2 linked regions of the Parasedimentitalea psychrophila genome follow. The protein of the gene in region 1 interacts with the protein of each later gene in a pairwise test. Links are inferred from orthologs where the notes say so. Each region holds a gene or a part of one and is shown in the gene's direction. Other genes may lie near its edges.

Region 1 (16,008 bases):
CCCGATACGCTGGACGCCGAAATCGTTCGCGATGCGGCCCGGTTCCTGGAAGACGGCGAAAAGATGCAGCTGTCCTACACGGTGCAGAACACGCACCGGACTGTGGGGACCCGGACATCCAGCCATATTGTGCGCAACTTTGGCATGCGCAATGCGTTCCAGGCGGATCACCTGACGGTGAAACTGCAGGGCTCTGCGGGTCAGTCGCTGGGCGCCTTTGCGGTGCCGGGGCTAAAACTGGAAGTGTCGGGCGATGCCAATGACTATGTTGGCAAGGGCCTGTCCGGCGGTACCATCGTGGTACGGCCGCCGCAGGTCAGCCCGCTGACCGCGTCGGATAACACCATCATCGGCAACACGGTTCTATACGGAGCCACCGATGGATATCTGTTTGCAGCGGGTCGCGCCGGCGAACGGTTTGCGGTGCGTAACTCGGGTGCCAAAGTGGTGATCGAGGGCTGTGGCGCCTGTGGCTGTGAATATATGACCGGCGGACTTGCGGTTATCCTGGGCTCCATCGGTGCCAACTTTGGCGCCGGAATGACCGGCGGCATGGCCTATCTCTATGACCCCGAGGGTGAAGCGGCGCCGATGATGAATATGGAAACTCTGGTGACAAACCCGGTGACTGTGCCGCATTGGGAAAAACAGCTGAAAGATCTGATCGAGCGCCATCTGGAGGAAACCGGCAGCCGCAAGGCCGCTGATATTCTGCAGCACTGGGACAGTGAAAAGCGCAACTTCCTGCAGGTCTGCCCGATTGAGATGCTGGTGCATCTGCCACAGCCGCTGTCGCTCGAGAAGGCTGCGGTTCCGGCCGAGTAAACTGTTGTCAAACGGTCCCGCAGGCTGGTCGCCTGCGGGGCTGCATTTTTAAGCATTTGCACCCCGAGGTTTCGCATCGATAGCTGGACCTGGTCCAGACGGCGGTGATTTTTGCTGTTGGTACGCAGGGTGATGCCGGCCTATAGAGGGGCATGGCAAAAAAGAAGAAATCCAAAAGCAAAAAGAAGATCGCTCCCATGCAATGGCTGCGGCGCTGGCTGCTGCGCGGCGTGCTGGCATTTGTGGCGCTTGTTGGATTTTTTATCCTTTTGTATACGGTTGTGAACCCGCCCACCACGCATACTATGTGGACCGAGGGCAGCCGGTTAGGTCGAATTGATCAGGACTGGGTGGCTATAGAGGATATCGCTCCGGTTATGGCGCGCGCCGTTGTGGCCGCCGAGGATGCCCGGTTTTGCCAGCATTGGGGCATTGATGTGCGGGCAGTGCGGGCGGTGCTGGACGAAGGCAGCCAACGTGGCGGCTCTACGATTTCACAACAGGTGGTGAAGAATGTGTTCCTGTGGCAGGGCCGCAGCTGGCTGCGCAAGGCGCTGGAAACCCTGATTACGCCGGCGGTTGAGGCGGTCTGGAGCAAGCGGCGCATTCTGGAGATCTATTTGAATGTCGCCGAAATGGGAGAGGGCGTATTTGGTGTAAAGGCGGCGGCGCGGACCAGCTTTGATGTGGCGCCGGATCAGCTTAATGCAAAACAGGCGTCTTTGCTGGCGGCGGTATTGCCTGCGCCCAAAAGCCGATCTGCAAAGGCCCCCAGCCGAAAGCTGACAACGAGAGCGCGCCATATCGCAGATGGGGCGGCCACCATCCGCGCAGATGGTCGCGCGGCGTGTTTCGAGGATTGAATTTCCCGTCGGCGCGGGGCATTGCTGGACGGCACCTTTCTCTTGTTTCAGGACGCCTCTGACCCCTATGGCCCGCTTGCACCACGTACCGCTCTCTCCATTTTGTCGCAAAGTCCGCCTGTCATTGGCGGAAAAGAAGATCGAGGTGGAACTGGTTGAAGAACGCTATTGGGAGGCGGATGCCGATTTTCTGCGCCGCAACCCGGCCGGCAAGGTGCCGGTGGTTCGGTTGGACGGCAAGACGATGTCTGAAAGTGCTGCGATCTGTGAATATCTGGAAGAAACCCGCCCCGAGCCTCCGCTGATGCCAAAAGACCCCGAGGCGCGCTTTGAGGTGCGCCGGTTGGTGTCCTGGTTCGACGACAAGTTTCACCATGATGTGACCTCGAAGCTTTTGTATGAGCGGGTGAACAAGAAGATCACCGGCCAGGGTTACCCGGACAGCCGCAACGTCAAGGATGGGGCCAAGGCGATCAAGTATCATCTGGATTATATGGCCTGGCTGCTGGATCAGCGGCGCTGGCTGGCGGGGGATGTGATGACGCTGGCTGATTTTGCCGCGGCCGCACATTTGTCCTGCCTTGATTATATCTCGGATGTGGACTGGAACCGGTCTGCTGTGGTCAAGGACTGGTACGCCAAAATCAAATCGCGACCTGCGTTCCGGTCTATCCTGGCCGATCAGGTGCCAGGCTTCCGCCCGCCACCCCATTACGCCGATTTGGATTTCTGATAGGATAAGGTGGGGGCTGTCTGCCCCCATCGCCTGTCGGCTCCCCCCGAGGATATTTAGGGCCAGATGAATATGGGATCTTTGTTGAAACAGGCTCTGGTGGAGCGCGCTCTGGAAGAGGGCTTTGTGTCCTGCCGGATCTGCCGCCCGTGGGATGTGCCAGAGGTGCCCGGTCGGCTGGCGGCCTATATTGACGCCGAGTATCACGGTCAGATGGGCTGGATGGCGGAGCGCACCCATTGGCGCGGCGATCCGGCGCTGCTGTGGCCGGAGGCGCGCTCGGTGATCATGTTGGCCGAAAGCTATGCCCCCGAGCATGATCCGACCGAGATTTTGCGACATCGCGAGCGGGGGGCGATCTCGGTTTATGCGCAGAACAAGGACTATCATGACCTGGTCAAAAAACGGCTGAAGCGGTTGGCCCGATGGCTGATCGAGGCGGCCAAGGCGCAGGGTTCTGAGGCGGAGGTCAAGGTGTTCGTCGACACGGCGCCGGTGCCGGAAAAGGCGCTGGGCCAGGCTGCGGGGCTAGGGTGGCAGGGCAAACATAGTAATCTGGTAAGCCGGGATTGGGGGAACTGGGCCTTTATAGGGTCTGTTTTCACCACGCTTGAGCTGCCGGTGGACTTGGCGGAACCCGATCGCTGCGGCTCTTGCCGCTCCTGTCTGGATGCCTGCCCGACCGATGCCTTTGTGGCGCCCTATCAGCTCGACGCGCGGCGCTGCATTTCCTACCTGTCGATCGAGTATAAGGGGCCGGTTGACGAAGAGCTGCGCGCCAAGCTGGGCAATCGCATCTATGGCTGTGATGATTGTCTGGCGGCCTGCCCCTGGAACAAATTCGCAGTTGCGGCCAGCGACATGCGCTATGCCGCGCGCGCGGACCTGATGGCGCCGAAATTGGCGGAGCTGGCGGTGCTGGATGACGCCGGGTTTCGCGCAATGTTTTCAGGCTCGCCGATCAAGCGCATTGGTCGGGATCGATTTGTCCGCAATGTCTTATATGCAATTGGCAATTCGCAGGACGCCAGCTTGCGCCCGGTGGCGCAGGCCTTGGCCGATGATGCGGATGCTACCGTGGCTGATGCCGCGCGCTGGGCGGCACAGCGGTTGGCGTAGGGCCCGCCCTACGAGGCGATGGCGCGTTTTGGCAGCACCCAGCCCGGGCGGGCAAAATGACAGGTATAGCCGTCGGGGCGGTTTTGCAGATAATCCTGATGTTCCGGTTCGGCCTGCCAAAAGTCACTTGCCGGGGCGACCTCTGTAACCACTTTTCCCGGCCACAGACCCGAGGCATCGACATCGGCAATGGTGTCCTCGGCCACGGTTTTCTGACCCTCACTGGTGACGTAAATCGCCGAGCGATAGCTCATCCCCATGTCGTTGCCCTGGCGGTTGCTGGTGGTGGGGTCGTGGATCTGAAAGAAAAACGCCAGCATCTCGCGGAAAGATGTCACTGAGGGATCAAAGGTGATCTCGATCGCCTCAGCATGGGTGCCATGATTGCTATAGGTGGCGTTCTGTACATCGCCGCCGGTATAGCCAACACGGGTGTGGATCACCCCAGGGCGTTTGCGGATCAGGTCCTGCATGCCCCAGAAGCAGCCTCCGGCTAAAACGGCGCGTTCTGTGGTGCTCATGTTATGTCCTCCACTTGGTCAATGTAGTCGCCATAGCCCTCGGCTGCCATGTCATCGCGGTGGACAAAGCGCAGCGAGGCCGAATTGATGCAGTAGCGCAGGCCGCCGCGATCGGCGGGTCCGTCAGGGAAGACATGCCCAAGGTGGCTGTCGCCATGGGTGGATCGCACCTCGGTGCGGGCCATGCCCAGGGTCTGATCCTGCACTTCCTGCATATAGGCAGGTTCAATGGGCTTGGTAAAGCTGGGCCAGCCGCAGCCCGATTCGTATTTGTCGGATGAGGCAAACAGCGGCTCGCCCGAGACGATATCCACGTAAAGACCAGGCTCCTTGTTGCCGAGTAGCTTGCCGGTCCCGGGCCGTTCGGTGCCCGCATTCTGGGTGACGTGGTATTCCTCAGGCGACAGAGTGGCGATGACGTCCGGGTTCTTGCTGTATTTTGACATCGGGATCTCCAGTTGTTCGCGTTGAGCCAATACATGGGAAGTTTTGGAGCCTATGCAAAGCAATATTTCAGCCCACTCGCGCTATTGTGCAACATCAGGACTGGGCGGTTCAGCCGCGCCGCAGGCGCGGCCACGCCCAACGGGAGAAGGGATCGCAAGATCCTGCCGACGGGCGGGAGGGCTAGCTGGCGAATGCTGCGGCCAGATCTGCGGGCAGGTCGAACTCTTGCAGCACACGGGCGCGCCCCTCGGGGGACATTTTGCGCGCGGTCTTTTCCACGATGCTTTGGATTTTCTCGGCTGAATGTTTGGCAGCAAAGGGGGTGAAATACCATTTCAGGAACACCAGGCAGATCACGTCCTCCAGGGCCTGCACGCCGGGGTTGCGTTTCAGGCCTTCCTTGCGCAGCATCTGGCCAGCGATCTCGATGTCGGAGGCCGCATAGCCTGCCTCCACCATCAGCGCGGCGACAACATCTCCGTGATGGCGGGCCTGGTCCCTGCGCCAGTTGAGATAGCCGACGCGGCCTGCGGGATAGCTGTCGCGCTTTAGCTTCCAGCGTTCAACATGCTGACCACGGGCGGCGATCTGAAGTGGCTCACTTGCACCCGGGAACAGTCGGGCCAGTTCATCGCTCATGCGGGTGCCATAGAGCTGCGAGGCCGGCTGGCCGTCCTCACGCTTGGGATCTGCAGCATTGGCCACATCGATGGCTTGCAGGACTTGGTTCAATTTTTCAGACATATCGGCTCCCCATTACTTGCGGTGATGCTACTGCAAAAGACGATGATCTGCACTCGAGAAGACCAGTCATTCGGCAACGGCAGGTTCTGTGGCTGCGGCAGGTTGGCGTGACAGCTGCACGGCCAGGATACCGATGGTGACGATCAGCACGCCCACCATATCCATCACCCCAAGGCGTTCCCCCAACAGCACCGAGGCGACAGCAACCCCGAACACCGGGTTGAGAAAGTGAAAGGTCGCCGCGCGCAGCGGTCCGATGCGGTTCAGCAGCAGCACCCAGATAAAGGTGGCGATCAGGCCGGGCACCAGCGTGGTATAGGCAAAGGCCAGCGCCAGCGACAGGGTCGGATTGATAAAGATGTCCTCGAACAGCAGGGCCGCTACAAACAGCAAGGCTGAGCCGATCAGCATTTGCAGCCCCACCACCATCATGAAATTGCCGCCTGATGTGGCACCGCGCAGCGCCAGTGTGGCCACGGTAAGCGCCAGCACGCCAAACCCGCATAACATCACACCATACAGGTCCACTCCGGCGCTGATCCGGGTTCCCATGATCAAACCTACCCCCAGCACGCCTGCCATCAGCCCGGCGATACCCAGCGGTTTCAGCCGTTCCTTGAACAACAGCCAGGAGGCCAGCGCCACCAGCAGTGGCATAGTGGCGGCGATAATGGCGGCAAGCGAGGCCTGGATCGTTTGCATGGCGACAAAGTTGAACCCCAGATACAGCGCGTTCTGACAGACTCCAAAAATGATGGTGGCGCGCCACTGCAGGCGGTTCAGGCGCCAAGTCTGCCCTAGGCAGCGGGCAATCGCGACGCCGATCAGCCCGGAGACCAGAAACCGCAGCGCCAGTGAAAACAGCGGCGAGGCATCGGCGACGATGATCCGCGCCGAGGTAAAGGCCGAAGACCACATCAGGGCAAAGGTAAGCCCCATGGCAATTGCGCGTGCGTCCATCTTTGTCATCCTCAAACCTGCGGCCACAAAAAAAGGGCCGCCTTTTGGGCGACCCTTTCCTAATTCTCAAGCGATTTCAAGCTTAGCCGTTGACGCTGTCTTTCAGCGCTTTGGCGATGGTCATTTTGACCACTTTGTCGGCTTCTTTCATGAATTTTTCGCCTGTAGCCGGGTTGCGCACTTCGCGCTCGGGGCGTTCGCGGCAATAGATTTTGCCAACACCGGGCAGTGTCACAGCACCCCCACCGGAAACTTCACGGGTGATCAGTGTGCAAACGGCTTCCAGAGCGGCGCCTGCGGCTTTTTTATCACTGCCCATGTCTTCAGCCAGAGCGGCAACGAGCTGGGTTTTTGTCATTGGTTTGGACATTCTTTGTCTCCTTACGTCTGCCCGACTTATGGGGCCTCATTGCGTAATCTTAGCGTTATGTTGTGGGTCAACACAACGATTGGTATAACGAAATATGGGGAAAACCAGTGATTTTCGGCTGAATTCCGCAGAAAACAGCCCTACAGGAAGGCCGTTTCGTCGAAAGAGCGTAGTTTTCGGCTGTGCAACCGCTCCAATGGCATGCCGCGCAGGCCTTCCATTGCTCGTATTCCGATCATCAAATGGCGCGCCACTTGGGTCCGGTAGAAGTCAGAGGCCATGCCGGGGAGCTTCAATTCACCATGCAGCGGTTTGTCTGAAACGCATAGCAAGGTGCCATATGGAACCCGAAACCGATAGCCATTGGCGGCAATTGTCGCGCTCTCCATGTCCAGTGCAACCGCCCGGGATTGGCTGAGGCGCTGCACCGGGCCAGATTGGTCACGCAACTCCCAGTTGCGATTGTCGATGGTGGCGACGGTGCCGGTGCGCATGATCCGCTTCAGGTCATAGCCCTCTAGCTCGGTCACCTCTTCCACCGCCTGTTCCAGCGCGATCTGGATCTCGGCCAGCGCCGGGATCGGGGTCCAGACCGGCAGGTCGTCGTCCAGCACGTGATCCTCGCGCAGATAGGCATGGGCCAGCACAAAATCACCCAGGGCTTGGGTGTTGCGCAACCCGGCACAGTGGCCAACCATCAACCAGGCATGCGGCCGCAGCACCGCGATATGGTCGGTTGCGGTCTTGGCATTTGAGGGCCCGACGCCGATGTTGACCAGGGTGATGCCGCTGCCGTCTTCGCGGGTCAGGTGATAGGTGGGCATTTGCGGCTGTTTGGCGGTCTCGGGGATCTTTGCATCGGCCGAGGTGATCTGGTGATTTCCGGTGCTGACAAAGCTGGTGTAGCCCGAGTCGGGATCTGCCAGTTGGCTGCGGGCATAAGATTCAAACTCAGCCACGTAGAACTGGTAGTTGGTGAACAACACGTGGTTCTGGAAATGCTCTGGGTCGGTGGCGGTGTAATGTGACAGTCGGGCCAGGGAATAATCCACACGCTGGGCGGTGAACAGCGCCAGCGGACCAGTTCCGTTGGTCGGGCTATGGGTGCCATTCACGATATCATCGTTGGTGGTGGCCAGATCCGGCACATCAAAGACATCGCGCAGGGTGAAACCAGCCGCCCCTTCATGGGGGATTGTCATGCCGGGGCGGGCAGCAACGGCAAAGTGAACCGGCATCGGGGTGTCAGACACCCCAATGGTGATCGGTTGGCCATAGTTGCGGATCAGCAGGCCAATCTGCTGGATCAGATAGTTCTCAAACAGGTCGGGCCGGGTCACCGTGGTGGCATATTCTCCCGGCGCGGCGACATGGCCAAAGCTGAGACGGCTATCGACCTGGGCAAAGCTGGAAGTGGCGACGCGGATTTCCGGATAAAAGGCGCGGATGCGCTGATCGCCCGTCGCGCCTTCGGTCATCGCCTTGGCAAAGCCTTCACACAGGAAATCGGTGGCCTGCCGGTACAGCAATTGCAGCCGCTCGACCGCCGCTGTGGCATCGTTGAAATCTTCGGATTCGGGGTGTTTGGGTAACGATATGGAAATCATGAAACAGACTCGATAATTGGAATTTTCTGGAATGTGCGCACGTCGACCAGGCCAAGATCGGAAATCCGCAACTCGGGGATCACCACCAGTGCCAGCAGCGAGTGCTGCATATAGGCGTTGTTCAACGAACAGCCACAGGCCTGCATGGCCGCGCCCAGGGCCTCTGCCTTGGCGGCGACTTCGGTGGCGGGCTGGTCGGACATCAGACCGGCGATGGGCAGTTCCACCAGCGCCAGTTCCTGGCCATCGCGGAACAGGGTGACGCCGCCGCCGACCTCGGCCAGACGATTGGCGGCCAGTGCCATCTGATCCCGGTCAGTACCAACCACAATCATGTGGTGGCTGTCATGCGCCACGGTTGATGCCATCGCCATTTTGCCCTGATAGCCAAAGCCCGAGACAAAGGCATTGGTCACACCGCCAGTGCCGCGGTGCCGTTCGACCAGCGCAATCTGGATGGTGTCGCCGTCGCCCTCAACCAAGCCATCGCGCACCGGAAGATCCGCCTTGAGCGCCTTGGTCGGGGCCTGATTTTCAACCACGCCGATGACATTGACGGTGACGGCGTTGGCCCCTTCGGGCGCCGCAAGCTCAAAGTCTTTCGCGCTCAGTTCATGCCCCAGATGCACCGTACCACGGGCACTGTCGGGCCAGTCCAGATGCGGGCATTCGACCTTGATAGAGCCTGATTCCGCGACAATCTGCCCGCGTGCAATCACCAGCTCAATCGGCAGCTCTGTCAGATCCGAAGTCAGGATAACATCCGCACGGCGACCCGGCGTGATTGAGCCAATGTCGCGTTCCAGACCAAAATGGGTGGCGGTGTTGATGGTGGCCATCTGCAGTGCAATCACCGGATCACAGCCACAGGCGATGGCATGGCGCACCACCCGGTTCATATGGCCGTCGTTGACCAGCGTGCCGGAATGGCAATCATCGGTACAAAGAATGAAACTGCGCGGATCCAGCCCTTTTTCAGTCACCGCGGTGATCTGGGTTTCAACGTCATACCAGGCTGATCCCAGCCGCATCATCGACCGCATCCCCTGGCGCACCCGCGCAATGGCGTCGGCCTCGCAGGTGCCCTCATGGTCATCCGCCGGGCCACCGGCCACATAGGCTGCAAAATTGGGCCCCAGGTCAGGCGAGGCATAGTGTCCGCCGACGGTCTTTCCAGCCCGTTGAGTGGCGGCTATCTCGGCCAGCATCTTGGGGTCGGCATTGGCGACACCGGGGAAATTCATCATCTCACCAAGGCCCACAATACCGGGCCAGCTCATCGCCTCAGCCACGTCCTCGGGGGAAATTTCATAGCCCGTTGTCTCTAATCCGGGGGCAGAGGGGGCGCAGGAGGGCATTTGGGTGAAGATATTGACCGGCTGCATCAGCGCCTCGTCATGCATGTATTTCACGCCCCTTAACCCCAGCACATTGGCGATCTCATGCGGGTCGGTGAACATGCTGGTGGTGCCATGTGGGATCACCGCGCGGGCAAATTCCGCCGGTGTCAGCATGCCGCTCTCGATATGCATATGGGCGTCGCACAACCCGGGGATCATGTAACGGCCCTTGGCCTCGATCACTTCGGTGTCGGGACCGGTGCAATAGGACGCATCGGGGCCAACATAGGCGATACGCCCGGCAACAATGGCGATGTCATGATCGGGCAGCACCTCGCGGGTGTGCACATTGACCCATTTACCCTGACGGATAACCATATCCGCAAAAGAGCGCCCTGCGGCTACTGAGATGAGTTTGGGGGCGACGTCGGGCCAGGATGGGAAAGCAATGTCTGTCATGTGCCAATTGTTATGATTGTCGAGCCGAGCGCAAGCCCCTGACGTGTTTAGAAGTTCCATATACACTCTCTTTGATGACAAGAAGATGACAGTGACATTGCCCAGCCATACACGGCTCTGTTTGTTTCGCACCCGCATTGAGTGTTAGGCATTTGGTACCGCGTCGGGCGGCGGCGGGTGATTTGCAATAGTTTGGAACCAGGGACATCAAACTGACTATGTTTTTGACAGAACTTGAACGCTCGGCCGAGCAGGCCTGGATGTCTCTGCTGGATCAAGCCGATTTGCCAGCGACAGGGTGGACGTTGCAGCAGCTGTCCAAGCGCGACGACCGCCACAGTGCCCGGATTGTCTATCGCGCGGTGTCGTCTGACGGCGGCAGCTATATCTTCAAGCATCAGCTCAGACCGACAAACAACGGGTCAGTGAAGCGGCAATTCGACGCCCATCAATTGGTTTTTGACAGCTTCCCCAAATCGCCCGAGCACCGCGTTCCGCAGCCGATCTATCTGGATGCCGAAACCCAGTCCTGCCTGCTGTCCCATCTTGACGGCGAACCGCTGGCCGAGCCGATGTTGCGCGCCGTGGATGACCTGCCGGCGCAGATGCAGCTGCTGAAACGGGCCGGCGCTTGGCTGGATGATTTTCACCGGGCCAACCTGGACGAGCGGCGGATATTTCAGCCAAAATTCACCCTGCGGCATCTGCGCCAATTGCGTGCGGAAATTGAGTCAGGCCAACGTGAGGTTCCCGCCAAACCGCTGTTCCTGCGCGGTATCGCCCATATGGAGACCATCGCGCCCCAGTATGAGGGCCAGCAAACGGTGTCTTGCCTACAGCACGGCGATTTTCACATGCGCAATCTGATTGTATCCGAGCAGTCGATCGGCGGCATAGATTTCTCCAAAACAGGCGCCGCACCGGTGGGGCATGATATTGCAAAATTCCTGCTGGACTACACCCGCTTCATGCGCCCGGCTGAGGATATCCCGCCGGGGCAGGTGGTGCCACCGGATGCGGTCGAGGCGTTTTTTGACGGCTACAAGCTGACCGGATCTGATGACCCCAGCCTTGGGTTCCTTTTGTTCAGCAGCCTGATGTCAGAATTGAAGCTGGTGCCAAAGCGCCGCCGCGACCGGAGCCACGGTAAACAGCGGTTTCTGGAACAGCTGCGCCCGATCGCCCGAAATGCCTATGTCGACACCAAGACCCAAAACACCCCGGATGTGGCGCGGTTCTATCTGACCAAACGCAGCCTGACCCGCGCCGAAGATGGCGACCATGAGATTGTGAACGCGGTTTCTGCGGTGGCCCAACAGGCCGGGATGCGGGTCGAGCTATTGCTCAACACGGCGCAGGCCAAAGAGAGCGCGGCCCGGGGGCAGGCGTATTCTCTGGTGCATATGGAGGCGCCGCTGAATGCGCGCGGGCTGAGCTTTCGCAACTGTTATGGCGGGCCGTTCTGGCAGATTGATAAAAGCGGCGCGCGGTGGAACTGGCAGATTGCGCGGCAGGTCTTCACCCCGGATGAAACTCCCCGGGGTGATATCGATGCGTTCTTTGCCCATTGGCGCCAACAGCTTCATGGCGATATCGCGGTGCCGTCCAGCAAGCAGGGCTATATCTATATGCCATTGCAGGGCAAACTGCTGAGCTGCCGCTCGTTTCAGTGCTGTTCGCCGGTAGAGATGATCGAGACAACCCTGCAGCAGTCAAATTTGCCAATCCTTGCCACCCTGCACCCAAACGAGACCTATTCGCAGGCCGAGCTCGACGCGGTGAGCGCATTGCAACAGCAAAACAGCCGTTTTCAACTTGTCGAAATGCCGATGGCCAAGGCTTTGGCCGACTGTAATCTTGTGGTGACGCAAAACTCAAGCGCCGCCTTTCATGCCGGGTTCTTTGGCAAGGCTTCGGTGCTGTTTGCGCAGATTGATTTTCATCACATCGTGACAAATGTTGCCGATCTGGGTGTTGCGGCGGCTTTTGATGCGGCGCAGTGCGACTTGCCCGATTTTGCTGCTTATCTGCACTGGTATTGGCATCAAGCGATCAATATTGAGGCATCGGACAGTCAAATCCGGATTTGTCACCGATTACGACAATTTGGCTGGCCAGTTTGATGTCCCGGTAGCCTAAGACCAGATTCGCCCCTTCTAGCCAGAACACAGCCACAGAATGAAACCGCCATGACAAAAACACTGCTCTGCCTTGGATATGGATACTCGGCCCGCGCCTTGGCGCGGCAGCTGCCGGCTGATGGCTGGCGGGTGATCGGAACCTCTCGCGAGGCTGCGGCCGAGGATGGCATAGAGATGCTGACTTGGCCGGGGGACGAGCTGTCGCTGGACGGTGTGACCCATATCCTGTCCTCCATCGCCCCTAACGCTGATGGTGATCTGGTGCTGGACAGTCTGCGTGACAAGATCGCCGCCGCCAAGGATCTGGAATGGGTCGGTTATCTGTCAACCACGGTGGTCTACGGCGATCACGACGGCGGTTGGGTGGATGAGACCACGCCGATTACTCCGGCTGCCAACCGGGGCAAATGGCGGGCGCAGGCAGAAGCGGACTGGCAGTCCATCGACGGATTGCCGCTGCATATCTTTCGCCTGGCGGGCATCTACGGGCCGGGTCGGGGACCGTTTGCCAAGCTGATGACGGGCAAGGCGCGGCTGATTATCAAGCCAGGTCAGGTGTTCTCGCGCATTCATGTGGAGGATATCGCCCAGGTGCTGGCAGCCTCTATCGCCCAGCCCAACCCCGGCGTGATCTACAATGTCTGTGACGATGTCCCGGTGCCGCCGCAGGACGTGCTCAGCTATGCCGCTGAACTGTTGGGCTTGGCGATGCCGCCCGAAGTGCCGTTTGAAGAGGCGGCGATGACGCCAATGGCGCGCAGTTTCTACAGCGAGAATAAGCGGGTCAGCAATGCCCTGATCAAGCAGGAGCTGGGGGTGAAGCTGCAATACCCAGACTATCGCAGCGGGCTAAAGGCAGTGTTCGAGGCCGAGGACATGGAGAGATTTATCCCCCCGGCCGATCCACCGGCCTTGTGAGGGCCGACGACGGTCTATCCAGCAGTCCGGCAGCGACCTGCCCGCGCTGGATAGACCCTATGACAGGGGTTTAAGCCCGCTTTTCACCAATACTTGCCACGCCCAGCACCTCTAGCACCTTGGCTTCGATCTGCGCCGCGTCCATGCCGGCCACCCGGTACATGTCCTCGGGGCTGGCCTGGTCGATAAAGATATCCGGCAGCACCATGGAGCGGTATTTCAGCCCCGCATCAAACACGCCCTCATCCGCCAGCAGTTGCGCCACGTGTGATCCAAAGCCGCCCACAGCACCTTCTTCAATGGTGATCAGCGCCTCGTGATTGGCGGCCAGATCCAGAATCATCTCGCGGTCCAGCGGTTTGGCAAAGCGGGCGTCGGCGATGGTCGGGGTGATGCCTCTGGCGGTCAGTGCTTCGGCGGCCTTGCGGGTCTCGCCCAAGCGGGTACCGAACGACAGCAGCGCCACCCGCGCGCCGGTCTGGATCATCCGACCCTTGCCGATCTCCAGCAACTGCGGCACATCCGGCATTTCGACGCCTTCGCCTTCGCCGCGCGGATAACGGAACGCAATCGGGCCGTCGTCATGGGCGGCGGCGGTGGCAATCATATGCACCAGCTCGCCCTCATCTGCGGCGGCCATCACCACCATGCCCGGCAGGTTGGCCATGAAGCCGATGTCAAAGCTGCCCGCATGGGTGGCCCCATCGGCGCCCACCAGACCAGCCCGGTCAATCGCGAAACGCACCGGCAGCCGCTGAATGGCAACGTCATGCACCACTTGGTCGTAGCCCCGTTGCAGGAAGGTCGAATACATCGCGCAGAACGGCTTCATGCCGCCCGCCGCCAGTGCTGCGGCAAAGGTGACACCGTGTTGTTCGGCAATGCCCACATCAAAACAGCGCGACGGATAACGCTCGGCAAACAGGTTCAGCCCGGTGCCATCCGGCATTGCGGCTGTGACCGCACAGATCTTGTCATCTCTGGCGGCATGTTTCACCAGTTCGTCGCCAAACACGCCGGTATAGCTGGGCGCGTTGGACGGAGTCTTTTTCTGCTCGCCGGTGACCACATCAAACTTGGCAGTGGCGTGGCCCTTGTCGCGGGCGGCTTCGGCGGGGGCGTATCCCTTGCCCTTTTTGGTCAGCACATGGATCAGCACCGGGCCGGTGGCGCGGGCCTTGACCGTGCGCAGGACCGGCAGCAACTGGTCCAGATCGTGACCGTCGATCGGCCCCAGATATGAGAAGCCAAAGGATTCAAACAGAGTGCCGCCCACCGCTATGCCTTTCAGCAGGTCCTTGGCGCGCTTGGCGCCCTGGCGGAACGGTTCCGGCAGCAGCGACACTGCGCCTTTGGCAGCGGCCTTCAGCTCTTGAAACGGTTCTTCGGCATAGAGCCGCGACAGATAAGACGACAGGGCGCCCACCGGTGGTGCAATGCTCATCTCATTGTCGTTGAGGATGACAAACAGCCGCTTGTCCAGATGGCCGGCGTTGTTCATCGCCTCAAACGCCATGCCTGCCGACATCGCCCCATCGCCAATCACCGCAATCGCGTCGCCCTGACCTTCGGGCAGCACGCCGCCCAGATCCCGCGCCACCGAGAACCCCAATGCGGCGCTGATCGAGGTCGAGCTATGGGCGGCGCCAAAGGGATCATAGGGTGATTCCGAGCGTTTGGTGAAACCCGACAAGCCGCCCTTGGTGCGCAGGGTGCGGATGCGGTCGCGGCGTTCGGTGAGGATCTTGTGCGGATAACACTGGTGCGACACGTCCCAGATCAGCTTGTCCCGTGGGGTGTCAAACACAGCGTGCAGCGCCACTGTCAGCTCGACCACGCCCAGACCGGCGCCCAGATGGCCGCCGGTGACAGAGACCGCCGAAATGGTCTCCGAGCGCAATTCGCTGGCCAGCTGGGTCAGCTGGCTATCGCTCAGCGTTTTCAGGTCCGCCGGGCGGTTGATCTGATCCAGCAACGGGGTGTTTGGTCTATCTGTGGTCTGGTCGGGCATGCGGCGCCTCCCTTGGCGGCAATTAGCTGTCGCGCGAAATAACGAACCGGGCCGCTTCGCGCAAGGTGTCGCCCTGATCCCCGTAAACATCCAGCGCGGCGCAGGCCTGATCGCAGAGTTCAACGGCGCGGGCCTTGGCGGCCTCTAGCCCTAACAGAGAGACAAACGTGGCCTTACCGGCCGCGGCATCTTTGCGCACCCGTTTGCCCACCGTTTCGGCGTCGCCCTCAACATCCAAAATGTCATCGGCGATCTGAAAGGCAAGGCCGAGGGCATCGGCATAATGCCGCAACGGCGTGGTGTCGGCACCGGCAATTACCGCCCCGGCCATGGCAGACCACGAGATCAGGCAGCCGGTCTTGCGGCTCTGTAGCTGGATGATCTGCGCCAGAGTCAGCGGTTCGGGGCTGGATTCGGCGGCGATATCCAGCATCTGCCCTGAAACCATGCCCTCTTTGCCGGCGGCCTGTGCCAGCGCCCGGATCAAGTCCAGCGCATGCGGCCCAAATTTTGCATCCGCCAGCAGCTCAAACGCCAGCGACTGCAGGGCGTCGCCAGCCAGAACGGCTAGGCCTTCGTCCCATTGGCGGTGCAGGGTTGGCATGCCACGGCGCAGGTCGTCATTATCCATGCAGGGCAGGTCGTCATGCACCAGCGAATAGGCGTGCAGGCATTCGATGGCCAGTGCGGCGTCCAGCGCCACCTGTTCATCGACCCCGTGCAGCCGGGCGCTCTCCAGAACCAGAAACCCACGCAGCATCTTGCCGCCGGTCAGGGCATAGCGCATCGCATCCGACAATGTGTCTTCGCCCGCCAGAACCCAGTCCACACGGTTAGAGATCAGATCCTGAGTTCGGGCCATTGCCGCGGCAAAGGGCCGGGGTTTGACGGCAGTTGTGGTGGCCAATGTCTTAACCCGCGTCCAGCGGCGTGGTGCCGGTTGCGGTGCC
Region 2 (4,816 bases), 1.6 Mb from region 1 along the record:
AAGACCGTATGGTCAAACGGTTCTTTCAGCACCGGGCCGGCAAGACCGGGCGCGCCAATCGATATGCGCCAGAGATTGAGGAAATCCCGACCCAGTTCTCACTGATCACCGGCAAGGCTGTTGGCCCGGATGATCAGGAATTGGAGGAAAACCCAAGGTCGCGGTCAGCCCGGTTGCGGGTTGGGCGGCGTAGCGAAGCCCCGGCGACGCCGATTGAAGCCCGTGATATTGGCATGCCGCAACTGAAAGAATCGCATCGATGAAAGCACTGGCTTATGTCTTGTCGGCGCTGGCGGTGTTTGGTCTGGCGTTTTGGGCCTATCGCGAAAACTATTCGACGCAGCAGGTGTTAAAGGAAACCCGAACCCTGCAACGGCAGATTGGCTCAGCCCAAGTGCGACTTGGGGTTTTGCGGGCCGAGTGGGCCTATCTGAACCGCCCTGACCGTCTGCGTGAACTGGCCGAGCTGAACTTTAACAGCCTCGGCCTTTTGCCTCTTCGCCCCAATCAGTTTGGCCGGGTGGACGAGGTGGCTTATCCGCAGGTGCCACTGCTGCCCATCACCAATGGTGTTGATGTGTCGACCATGGCAGCTGGCGGGGGGGACCGATGATCCGTATTCCGCTTCGCCCACTGGCCCGCATCCTGACCGCCCGGGCAAATGGGGAAAACCCGGACGCCATTGAAAAAGAGAACCTGCGCCAGCGCCATTTTGAAATTCAGGGCCAGTCTCAGCAGCGCTCTGAGGGTCGGCTGCTGGTGCTGGGGGTGTTTTTCCTCTGCGCCTATGCGGTGATCGGGCTTCGCATGGGGATGATGGCGACCTCAGAACCGACCGAGCCGACAACCAGCGCATCCGGCAGTGCCATTGCCGCGCAGCGCGCGGATATCGTCGACCGCGAAGGTCGCATTCTGGCCACCAATTTTGAGACCCATTCGCTCTATGCCCATCCGCAGAAACTGATCGATGCGGCGGCCTCGGCTGCGGCGCTGGTCGGGATCTTCCCGGATCTGGATTCCGAACGGTTGCTGAAGGATTTGACCGGCAAGCGCAAGTTTGTCTGGATCAAGAAAAAGATCAGCCCCGAGCAAAAGCAGGCGGTGCATGACATCGGCGATCCTGGCCTGCTGTTTGGCCCGCGAGAAATGCGGCTGTATCCCAATGGCAGTCTGGCAGCCCATGTTCTGGGCGGCGCTGGGTTTGGCAAGGAAGACGTTGATGCCGCCGAGGTGATCGGGGTCGCCGGGGTTGAGCGTCAGTTCGACAGCTATCTGCGCGATCCGGCCAACGGGGCTGAGCCGCTGCAACTGTCGCTGGACCTGACCATTCAGGCCGCCGCCGAGCAGGTGCTGTCTGGTGGCATGCGACTGATGAATGCCAAAGGGGCCACCTCGATCCTGATGGATGTGCACACCGGCGAGGTGATCTCGGTGGTGTCTTTGCCCGACTTTGACCCGAACCAGCGGCCCCGGCCCCTGGTATCAGGGGATTCATCGGACAGCCCGCTGTTCAATCGGGCGGTGCAGGGTGTGTATGAGCTGGGCTCCACCTTCAAGATCTTTGCCGCGGCGCAGGCGATGGATCTGGGGTTGGTCACTGCCGACAGTATCGTTGATATCCGGGGGCCGCTGCGCTGGGGCCGCTTCGCGATCCGGGACTTTCACAACTACGGCAATAGCCTGTCGGTTGAGCGGATCATCGTGAAGTCGTCGAACATTGGCACCGCGCGGCTGGCCCAACAGATCGGCGCCGAGCGTCAGCGCGATTTCCTGTCGCGACTGGGCATGTTGGAGCCAACCCCGTTTGAGATTTCCGAGGCCGCTGCCGGTCGGCCTTTGTTGCCGCCGAACTGGTCCGAATTGTCGGCGATGACCATTTCTTATGGCCACGGCTTATCGACCAGTCCGATGCATCTGGCCGCCGGCTATGCCGCCATTGCCAATGGTGGCAATTATGTCAGCCCGACCATCCTGAAACAGAACCGGCCGCAACCGGGCCCCCGGGTGATGTCCGCTGAGACGGCTGCGGCGGCGCGCAATATGCTGCGTCTGGTGGTGACCGAAGGCACCGCCAGCTTTGGCGAGGTGCCCGGCTATCAGGTGGGTGGCAAGACCGGCACGGCCGATAAGCCAAAACCAACCGGCGGCTATTACGATGACAAGGTGATTGCCACTTTTGCCTCGATGTTCCCGGCGCATGATCCGAAATATGTGCTGGTGGTGACACTGGATGAACCCTCGATCATTGCCTACGGCGAAGAGCGCCGGACCGCCGGGTGGACGGCTGTTCCGGTGGCTGCGGAAATGATCGGTCGGATCGCACCTTTGCTGGGGCTGCGTCCGCAAGTTGAACCTGCCACGGTGACTGGTATAACCCTCACCTCAAACTGACAGCGGGGGTCGCTATGAGCAATACATCCGAGAATACCCTGGGCCGGCTGGGCCTGACGGCGCGCGGCGGAGCGGATCCGGTGATCAACGGGATGACCGTCGACAGTCGTGCGGTGCGCCAAGGGTTTCTGTTTGCAGCCCTCCCCGGGTCTGTGGTGCATGGCGCCAGCTTCATCGCCGCGGCGTTGGACCTAGGCGCTGCGGCCATTCTGACCGATGCCGAGGGCGCCAGGCTGGCAGCGGCGGATTTGGCGGATGGCCACGCCGCCTTGGTGGTGGTCGAAGATCCACGTCAGGCCCTGGGCTATGCCGCCGCCCTGTGGTTCGGCGCCCAGCCGCAGACTGCGGTGGCCATCACCGGCACCAATGGCAAGACATCTGTGGCAACATTTGTCCGCCAGATCTGGGAACTCTTGGGTCATCCGGCTGTCAACCTTGGCACCACCGGCGTCGAAGGCGCTTGGAGCTATCCGCTGACCCATACCACCCCGGACCCGATCACCCTGCACAGGGCGCTGGCGAAAGCTGTCGAGAACGGCGTCACCCATGTGGCGATGGAGGCCTCCAGTCACGGCTTGGATCAACGGCGCCTGGACGGCGTGCGTCTGGCGGCTGCGGGGTTCACCAATTTCAGCCAGGATCACCTGGATTATCACCACACGTTTGAGGCCTATTTTGCCGCCAAGGCGGGCCTGTTCCGCCGGGTGCTGCCGGATGATGGTGTTGCGGTAATCAATATTGACGATAAACGCGGCGCGGAAATGCGCGCTCTGGCCGCTGCCCGGGGCCAAGAGGTGATCACCGTGGGGCGCGGAATGGGTGATCTGTGCCTGATGAACCAGCGCTTTGATGCCTCTGGGCAGGACATGCGGTTCAGCTGGCATGACAAGCCGTTCCAGACCCGGTTGAACCTGATCGGTGGCTTTCAGGCGGAAAACATCCTGTTGGCCTGTGGGTTGGTGATCGCATCGGGCGAGGCTCCCGAGCGGGTGTTTGAAACCCTGCCGGATCTGACAACAGTGCGGGGCCGGATGCAGCTGGCGGCGAGGCGCCGCAATGGCGCGGCGGTGTTTGTTGATTTTGCCCACACCCCCGACGCCATTGCCACCGCGCTAAAGGCGCTGCGGCCGCATGTTCTGGGCCGATTGGTTGCCATTGTCGGCGCTGGTGGTGATCGCGATGCCAGCAAACGCCCCTTGATGGGGCAGGCGGCGGAGGAAAATGCCGATGTGGTGATCATCACCGACGACAACCCGCGCAGCGAAGACCCCGCGGTGATCCGCGCTGCCGTCAAGGGCGGCGCCCCGGCTGCCCGCGTGGTCGGCGACCGTGCCGAAGCAATCCTGCGCGGCGTTGATGCGCTGGGGCCGGGCGATGCGCTGATGATCTGCGGTAAGGGTCATGAGAGCGGTCAGATCGTCGGCGATGACATTCTGCCCTTTGATGATGTGGAACAGGCCAGCATGGCGGTGGCGGCACTGGATGGGGGGCTGGTATGAGCCTGTGGACGATGCAAGAGGCCGTTGCCGCAACCGGTGGCCGGGCGCAGGGCAACTGGAGTCTGGGCGGGATCTCTATTGACACCCGCACGCTGGCGCCGGGTGATTTGTTTGTGGCGCTGAAGGCGGCCCGCGATGGGCATGACTTTGTGGCGCAGGCTTTGGCCGCAGGGGCCGGGGCCGCTCTGGTGTCGCATATCCCCGACGGGCTGGACGCAGGCGCGCCACTGTTGATTGTTGAGGATGTTTTGCAGGGGCTTGAGGCGCTTGGACAGGCCGCCCGCTCTCGTTGTGATGCACGCGTCGTCGCCGTGACCGGATCGGTGGGCAAGACCTCGACCAAGGAAATGCTGGCGCGGATGCTGTCGGATCAGGGTCGCACCCATGCGGCGGTGGCCAGTTACAACAACCATTGGGGGGTGCCGCTGACTCTGGCGCGGATGCCACGCGACAGTGAATACGCAGTGATCGAAATTGGCATGAACCACCCCGGCGAGATCGCTCCGCTGGCGCTGCAGGCCCGGCCGCATGTGGCAATGATCACCAATGTGGCCGCCGTGCACCTTGAGGCCTTTGACGACGTGGGCGGTATCGCCGCTGAAAAGGCAGCGGTGCTGCAAGGGCTGGAACCCGGTGGCGTTGCAGTGCTGAACAGCGATACCGCCGAGGTGGATGTTCTAGGCGATGCGGCAACGGATCGGGGCGTGAAGCCCCTGTGGTTTGGGCGCAATGCCAGCGACTACAGGCTGCTGTCGACGACGGTGCAGGGCGAAGAAACACTGGCCCATGCCACTGCAATGGGTCGTGAAATAGAGATGCATATTCAATCTCTTGGGGCGCATTTTGCGATGAATGCGCTGGGGGCATTGGCCTGCCTGTCGGCGCTTGGCGCGGATATGGACAAGGGCCTGCGCAGCCTGGCGCTG

The links.
Region 2: the proteins of mtgA (region 1) and QPJ95_RS00795 interact in binary tests that used the Escherichia coli proteins (3 or more experiments, as listed by UniProt). The link is inferred for Parasedimentitalea psychrophila from one-to-one orthologs.

What each region holds. Positions count from the first base shown.
Region 1 is NZ_CP127247.1:1,721,506-1,737,513, forward strand. What follows is about bases 1-2,832. They hold mtgA (monofunctional biosynthetic peptidoglycan transglycosylase), read left to right. Parts: upstream 1-977; coding sequence 978-1,688; downstream 1,689-2,832. Other genes in these bases: gltB (glutamate synthase large subunit), read left to right, coding at 1-825; fzlA (FtsZ-binding protein FzlA), read left to right, coding at 1,756-2,421; queG (tRNA epoxyqueuosine(34) reductase QueG), read left to right, coding at 2,488-2,832. Also shown: more of queG, read left to right, coding at 2,833-3,540; peptide-methionine (S)-S-oxide reductase MsrA, read right to left, coding at 3,549-4,061; peptide-methionine (R)-S-oxide reductase MsrB, read right to left, coding at 4,058-4,507; QPJ95_RS08310 (DUF4202 domain-containing protein), read right to left, coding at 4,689-5,252; QPJ95_RS08315 (DMT family transporter), read right to left, coding at 5,319-6,212; QPJ95_RS08320 (HU family DNA-binding protein), read right to left, coding at 6,295-6,582; QPJ95_RS08325 (AMP nucleosidase), read right to left, coding at 6,723-8,189; ade (adenine deaminase), read right to left, coding at 8,186-9,988; QPJ95_RS08335 (aminoglycoside phosphotransferase family protein), read left to right, coding at 10,207-12,111; QPJ95_RS08340 (SDR family oxidoreductase), read left to right, coding at 12,178-13,047; dxs (1-deoxy-D-xylulose-5-phosphate synthase), read right to left, coding at 13,118-15,058; QPJ95_RS08350 (polyprenyl synthetase family protein), read right to left, coding at 15,081-15,920; QPJ95_RS08355 (exodeoxyribonuclease VII small subunit), read right to left, coding at 15,970-16,008. UniProt on the Escherichia coli protein: Peptidoglycan polymerase that catalyzes glycan chain elongation from lipid-linked precursors. May play a role in peptidoglycan assembly during cell division in collaboration with other cell division proteins.
Region 2 is NZ_CP127247.1:165,911-170,726, reverse strand. What follows is about bases 1-3,000. They hold QPJ95_RS00795 (peptidoglycan D,D-transpeptidase FtsI family protein), read left to right. Parts: upstream 1-609; coding sequence 610-2,391; downstream 2,392-3,000. Other genes in these bases: QPJ95_RS00790 (UDP-N-acetylmuramoyl-L-alanyl-D-glutamate--2,6-diaminopimelate ligase), read left to right, coding at 2,406-3,000; ftsL (cell division protein FtsL), read left to right, coding at 260-613; rsmH (16S rRNA (cytosine(1402)-N(4))-methyltransferase RsmH), read left to right, coding at 1-263. Outside these bases: more of QPJ95_RS00790, read left to right, coding at 3,001-3,890; QPJ95_RS00785 (UDP-N-acetylmuramoyl-tripeptide--D-alanyl-D-alanine ligase), read left to right, coding at 3,887-4,816. UniProt on the Escherichia coli protein: Essential cell division protein that catalyzes cross-linking of the peptidoglycan cell wall at the division septum. Required for localization of FtsN.